2 regions of the Promicromonospora aerolata genome follow, and region 2 is predicted to be linked to the other one. Evidence: predicted binding sites of a transcription regulator. Region 2 holds the regulator's gene; the other holds the start of a gene.
What was found. The regulator HspR, encoded in region 2, represses chaperone genes until heat shock. The targets are predictions, from matches to a motif close to AAGTTGAGTCNNNNNGACTCAACTT.
Positions count from the first base shown of each region.

Region 1: a site for HspR is predicted at 1,429-1,453, ahead of clpB (ATP-dependent chaperone ClpB). Genes of this name have one in related genera too.

Region 1 is NZ_JBHUHF010000001.1:3,653,245-3,656,795, forward strand. Features, by position in the region: gene clpB (ATP-dependent chaperone ClpB) at 1-1,381, opposite strand, end outside; gene ACFSL2_RS16310 (sulfite exporter TauE/SafE family protein) at 1,538-2,338, shown strand; gene ACFSL2_RS16315 (carboxyl transferase domain-containing protein) at 2,395-3,551, opposite strand, start outside.
Region 2 is NZ_JBHUHF010000001.1:4,281,345-4,284,895, reverse strand. Features, by position in the region: gene ACFSL2_RS19070 (sigma-70 family RNA polymerase sigma factor) at 1-144, opposite strand, end outside; gene ACFSL2_RS19065 (hypothetical protein) at 362-1,159, shown strand; gene ACFSL2_RS19060 (DUF1540 domain-containing protein) at 1,295-1,603, opposite strand; gene ACFSL2_RS19055 (heat shock protein transcriptional repressor HspR) at 1,764-2,216, opposite strand; gene ACFSL2_RS19050 (DnaJ C-terminal domain-containing protein) at 2,308-3,324, opposite strand; gene grpE (nucleotide exchange factor GrpE) at 3,403-3,551, opposite strand, start outside.

The DNA.
Region 1 (3,551 bases), 630 kb from region 2:
CGGTGAGCGCGGCCAGCGCCTCCCGGCGGTCCGCAAGATCGGCCCGGAGCCGCTGCAGGCGCTCCTGGGAGGCGGCATCCTCCGAGTCGGACAGCACCACCTCCTCCATCTCGAGACGCGTGACCGCGCGCTGCAGCTCGTCGACCTCCACGGGGGACGAGTCAAGCTCCATGCGCAGCCGCGACGCCGCCTCGTCGACCAGGTCGATCGCCTTGTCGGGAAGCTGGCGCCCCGAGATGTACCGGTCCGAGAGCGAGGCCGCGGCCACGAGCGCGGAGTCGGCGATCGTGACCTTGTGGTGCGCCTCGTAGCGCTCCTTGAGCCCGCGCAGGATGGCCACCGTGTCCTCGACCGAGGGCTCCCCCACGAACACCTGCTGGAACCGCCGCTCCAGGGCCGGGTCCTTCTCGATGTGCTCGCGGTACTCGTCGAGCGTGGTGGCGCCCACCATGCGCAGCTCGCCACGCGCCAGCATCGGCTTGAGCATGTTGCCGGCGTCCATGGCGCCCTCGCCGCCCGCGCCCGCACCGACCACGGTGTGCAGCTCGTCGATGAAGGTGACCACCTCGCCGTCCGACGCGGTGATCTCCTCGAGCACCGCCTTGAGGCGCTCCTCGAACTCGCCGCGGTACTTGGCGCCGGCCACCATCGAGGCCAGGTCCAGCGCGACCAGGCGCTTGCCCTTGAGGGACTCGGGTACGTCGCCGGCGACGACCCGCTGCGCGAGCCCCTCGACGACGGCGGTCTTGCCGACGCCGGGCTCACCGATGAGCACGGGGTTGTTCTTGGTGCGACGGCTCAGGACCTGGATCACCCGGCGGATCTCGGAGTCCCGGCCGATCACCGGATCCAGCTTGCCGTCACGGGCACGCTGCGTCAGGTCGGTGCCGTACTGCTCGAGCGCCTTGTACGTGCCCTCCGGGTTGGGGCTCGTGACCCGTCCGGACCCCCGGACGGCGGGCAGCGCCGCCCGCAGCGCGTCCGCGGTGGCCCCCGCGCCGGACAGGATCTGTGCCGCGGAGGACTGCCCTGCCGCGACCGCGATGAGCAGGTGCTCCGTGGACACGTACTCGTCCCCGAGGCCCTGCGCCTCCTTCGACGCCAGTTCCAGGACCGTCGCCATGGCACGGCTCGCGCTCGGCTGGGCGGTGCTCGCGCCGCTGGCCTGGGGCAGCGCGACGAGGGCCGCGCGTACCTGCTGGCCGATGGCCTGCGCGTTCGCCCCGACCGCGTCGAGCAGCCCGGTCGCGACACCGCGCTCCTGCTGGAGCAGCGACGCGAGCAGGTGGATCGGCTCGAGCTGCGGGTTGCCGGCTGCCGACGCCGACTGGATGGCGTCGCCGATCGCCTGCTGCGACATGGTCGTGAACTTGGTGTCCATGAGGCCTCCCAGGGATGCTGAAGTCTGCACGAGATGAAACGAGGTCAAAGTTGAGTCTACCCCGCTCAACCTTGGAATTCACTGTAGTGCGTGCCACCCGCACCGACCCGACGAGCTGCGCGCAGGCCATCGCCGCACACCTGAGATCATCTCAAGGTGACCGAGCAGACTGACGACTCCCTGACTCCACCTCGTGCCGCCGTCGTCGGGATCGTCGGTGGAGCCTTCTCCGGTCTGTTCGGGCTCGGCGGCGGCATCGTGATGGTGCCGCTCCTGACCTCGCTCGGCGGCCTCACGCAACGTCGGGCGAGCGCCTACTCCCTCGCGGCGATCCTCCCCGCGGCGATCGTCGGATCCATCCCGTACCTGACGCACGACGCGGTCGACCTGATCGCCGCCGGGCTGCTCGTCGTGGGTGCGGTGATCGGCGCCGTGGTCGGGGCACGGCTGCTCGCCCGCGTCCCCGAGACCCTGCTGCGCTGGATGTTCGTCGGGGTGCTCGTGCTGGGGATCGTGCGGACCCTGCTCGACGCGTTCGGGGAGCCGCCGTCGGTCGACAGCGCCGAAGGCCTGCCCAGCCTGCTCGACGGTGCGGGGATGATCGGGCTCGGTCTCGTCATGGGGATCGCGTCCGGGCTGCTCGGCATCGGGGGCGGCCAGATCGCCGTCCCGGGTCTGTCCGCGCTGTTCGACTTCGCACCAGCGCTCGCCAAGGGGACGTCCCTGGTGGCGATGATCCCCACCGCCGTCTCGGGTACCTGGGTCAACACCCGCAACCGCCTGGTCCACCTGCGGACGGCGGCGATCATCGGCGCCGTGGCCTCGGTCTTCTCGTTCGGTGGCGCGAGCCTGTCGGTCGTGCTGCCGCCCAGGATCGCGTCGATCGCGTTCGCCGCGCTGCTCGTGTTCGCGCTGGCACAACAGGTGCGCAAGGCCCTGCAGCGACACCGACCCTGACCCCCGGCCGCCCACACCTTGTGGTCGGTCATTCGTCAGGTGGTCGGCAACCCGGGCTACCGATCACCTGACGAACTGCCGATCATCGGGCCGGTCGGCCGCAGCACCGCCGCGCACTCCGCCGCCACCGCCACGGCGACGTCGCGCGCCGTGTCGCCGTCGTGCTCCGGGACCACCCGCTGCACGGCGCCCTCCGCGAGCAGGTCCACGGCACGCACGTGCTGCTCCTCCGCCATCTGCGCGGCGTGCCCGGTGTCGCCGTGCACGATGACGCTCGCGCCCTCCGGCGGCAACGGGGACAGCCACGCATGCTCCGCGGCGATCACCACCTGCGCCGGCAGCAGGGCGAGCGCCCCGCCGCCGCACCCCTGGCCGAGGATGACCGACAGCGTCGGCACCGTCAGCCGGGTCAGCGCGGCCATGCAGCGCGCGATCTCGCCGGCGAGCGCGCCTTCCTCGGCACCCTGCGAGAGCTCCGCCCCGGGGGTGTCGATCACCGCGACCAGAGGCAGCCGCAGCTCCTCGGCGAGCCCCATCGCCCGCCGGGCGACCCGGAGCGCGGCGGGACCCATCGGCGTGCTCTCCGTCTGCCGGGTCCGGTCCTGGCCGAGGACGAGGCACGGCACGCCGTCCAGCCGCGTGAGCGCGACCAGCATCGACTCGTCACGCTCGCCCTCGTCCGTGCCGGACAGCCGCACGGTCCCCGAGGCGCCGTAGCGCAGCAGGTCACGCACCCCGACCCGGTCTGCGGCCCGCGTCCGCAGCACGGAGTCCCAGGCCGACGTCGTCCCGGACGGCTGGCCCTCCCTGCGCGGAAGGCCCGACGGCGACGGTGGGTCGACGAGCACGGCGAGCGCCCGGTCGACCAGCGCCGGCAGGTTCTCGGGCGCGACGACGCCGTCGAGCACGCCCTTGGCGGCGAGGTTCTCGGCGGACTGGACGCCGTCGGGCAGCGCCTGCCCGGTCAGGGCCTCCACGACCCGGGGTCCGAGGAAGCCGATGAGCGCTCCCGGCTCGGCCACGGTGAGGTGGGCGAGCGAACCCCAGGAGGCGTACACGCCGCCGGTGGTGGGGTGCCGGAGATAGACGAGGTAGGGCAGGCCGGCGTCGCGGTGGTCCATGACGGCGCGGGAGATCTCGACCATGCGGAGGAACGCGGGGGTACCCTCCTGCATCCGGGTGCCACCGGACGCGGTTGTGGCGAGGAGGGGCA
Region 2 (3,551 bases):
GAACCCGGCGTCCGGTCCGGCGCCCCTGCGGAGCATCTCGAACAGCTTGCTGAAGGCGTCGGCGACCACGTCGTCGGCGTCCGCCGGCGAGACGTACTGTCGCGCAAGGGCCCGCGCAGCGCCCGCGTGGCGCTCATAGAGCACACCAAAAGCGTCGCGGTCACCCGACCTGACCTGCAGGATCAGTTCCGCGTCGCTCGGGGTTCCCCCCGTGCTGCTCTCGGCTTGCTTCACGTCTACCCAGACTCTCGGCCGTGTCCTGCCAAAGACTATAGAGGCACGCGAGCGGTTTAGGGGTGGAAAAAACATTTCCCGCATGAGATTGGGGTGAAGTGCGGTACACCACTGCCGAAGGTGCGTCATGATGTATCCCCGTGAGGGTCCCTTCATCATGAGCGAGTCACAGCAGGAGGCGCGGGTGCGTGTGCATGACCTGCGCGAGCGGTGGCGCGCTACCAGTCTGGCGTCGGTCTGGATCCGGCCCAACGACTGGGAGCATCCCGCCGCCGAGGCGTTGGCCGAGGCCCTGGCCGAGGGTCGTGGCGTGATCGCGCCCGCGGAACGTCTGGGAGCCGCGCGGGCCGCCGTGGGCGCCGGTATCACGGAGGCGCTGGACGACGTCGCCTGCCTCTATGCCGCCTTCGGCCGCCCTACCGACGTGGGCGCACTGCGCGCGGCGGCGATCGGCTGGGTCGGCGAGCGCGAGCGCGTGCCGTACCAGGTGGCGACGCACGACCCGTCGACGGGCCTCCCGACGGGCGAGTACCTGGGCGAGCGGCTGCGCGAGACCTACGGCACCGCGCAGCGAGCCGGGACCACCGCCGGGACCTCCCACTGCCTGCTCGTCCTCGACGTCGGCCTCGACAGTCTCGATACGTGGCAACGGCTGGCCCGGTCGGCCGCGATCGGCCGCACGCTGCACCAGGTCTTCGGCGAGGGACACCCGATGGCCGCCGTCGACGACGGCACCTTCGTGGTGCTGTGCGAGCGCGGTCCGGCGACCGCCGAGCTGGGCCAGTCGCTGCGCCGCGTCGTGGAGCGCAACGCCGAGGTGCTCGGTCTCACCACCGAGGTGCGCCGGCCGACCCGTGTCTGGGTCGAGCGCCTGCCCGGCACGCACGACGACGCCTTGCTGCTGCTCGACCACCTGGCTCGCTGAGGTCTCCGGACCGGCTGAGCCACATCCCCGCGCCATACAGCAGAGCGCCTGCTCGTCGTCGAGCAGGCGCTCTGTCTCGTCCGGGGCCGGCGGGTCGGTCAGCGTTCCTGGACAGTTCAGCGTTCCCGGACGGGTTCAGCGTTCCTGGAAGGTGAGGCAGTCGGCGTGCCCCGGGTCCTCCGGACCCGCTCCGACCCGGATCGACGGAGCGTTGCACTCCAGGCTCTGGTTGTGCGTGCACTCGGCGCGCTGACAGGCGCCGACGTGGGCGATGACCTTCTCGAGACCGCCCTTGGTGCTCAGCGGGATGAACGTGGCACAGGACGCGTCACCCTGGTGGCCGGCGATGGTGACGGCACCCGCATGGCAACCGTGGTCATGGTTGTAACCACAGCCGTCGATCGAGCACTCGGCGACCTCGGGCATTTCCATCAGTGTGGTCATGGTCTGCTCCTCGCATGGTGCGCTGGACATCTCCGAGAGGTAGATCCTATTCCGGAAATGGCAGGCCCGTAGAGCAAGGAATGCCTTACCTATTTTTCATCACGCATTCTCGATTAACGAAAGAATTGCGTTTCCGAAATTCCGCCCGCCGGTTCGCGTGTCAGCTGTCGCGGCGATGGCTCGGGCGCCAGAGCACCACGGCACCACCGCCCACGGCTCGCCGCTCGAGGTCCACCCGCATCGCCGTGCTGCGGACCCGCTGACCACGCTGCACCACGACGACGTCGCCGGCGTCCGGACCGGCGGCGAACACACGCCCTTCTTCCTGGACCCGCATCAGCAGATCACCGAGGCGCTCCTCCAGCACCGAGACGTGGGCCTCCAGGTCGAGGATGCGCTTGATCCCGGCGAGGTTGATGCCCTCGACCTGCGCGAGCCGCTGCACCTGCAGGAGGCGCGCGACGTCCCGGCGCGAGTACCTCCGGCCCCGGCCCCGGGTGCGCCGAGGTACCACCAGGCCAAGGCGGTCGTACTGGCGCAGCGTCTGCGGGTGCATGCCCGCGAGCTCCGCGGCCTTGGAGACGGTGAGCACGGGTGCGTCGTCGTCGACCATGTGCGCCTCCCTGTCTCGTTCGCTTCGCTGTGCGTGCGGGCAGGCTAACCGACTGCGGCGCGGTGGGACATATGCCCCACCGCGCCGCCCGTCATTCCGCCGCCCGCTCGGCCAGCCCGGCGCGTACGTCCTCGCCGTCGCTCTCGGCGGCAAACGACTCGAGCGCCTGCTTGGCCTTCTTGCTGAGCTTCTGCGGCACGACCACCTGCACACTGACGAGCAGGTCGCCGGTCGCCGTCGCCGTCTGCACCCCACGCCCCTTGACGCGCAGCGCCCGGCCCGACGGCGTCCCCGCCGGCACCTTCAGCCGCACGGTGGCACCGTCGAGGGTCGGCACCTTCAGCGTGGTGCCGAGGGCCGCCTCGGCAAACGTAATAGGCACGGTCATGCGCAGGTCGAGCCCGTCCAGCGTCCAGACCGGGTGGGACGCCACGTGCACGGTGACCACCAGGTCGCCCGCCGGGCCCCCGCCGACGCCCGGCTTGCCCTTGCCGCGTAGCCGGATCTTCTTGCCGTCGTTGATCCCTGCCGGGATCCGGGCCGTGATGGTGCGGCCGTTGACGTCCAGGTCGGCGGTCGTACCCTCGACGGCCGCACGGAACGGCAGCGTCACCTGCGCGACGACATCGGCGCCCGGGGTCGGCGCCGTGAAGCCCGAGGGACCGGCCGAGCCGTAGGGAGACCTGCCCCCGCCGGCGAACATCGAGCCGAGGATGTCCTCGAAGCCAGGGGGCGCCCCACCGCCCTGCGTATAGCGCACGCGCGGCCCGCCGCGGCCGGCCGGGCCCTGGCCACCACCGAACATGGCGCCCATGATGTCCTCGAAACCGCCCGCACCGGCGCCGCCGGGACCCGCGGAGAAGCGTGCGCCCCCCGCCATGGCACGCACGGCGTCGTACTGGCGGCGCTGTTCCGGGTCGGACAGCACCGCGTAGGCCTCGCCGATCTCCTTGAACCGGGTCTCTGCGGACACGTTGCCCTGGTTCTGGTCCGGGTGGTACTGGCGCGCCAGCTTGCGATAGGCCTTCTTGACGGCCGCGTCGTCGGCGTCCTTGGGCACGCCCAGCACGGCGTAGAAGTCCTTCTCCATCCAGTCCTGACCGGTCATGGCACCTCCTTCCGCACTGTGTTCCCGATGGCCGGGCCCGCCCCGTGGGGAGCGGACCCGGCCTCCGGGATCCGAGGACTACTCCGGCCCGACGACACCAACACGTGCCGCCCGGACCACCTTGTCGCCGATCTTGTACCCGGGCTCGACCACGAGGTTCACCGTGGCTGCCGTCGCGTCGGCGGAGGTCGAGTGCATGAGTGCCTCGTGCAGGGTGGGATCGAACT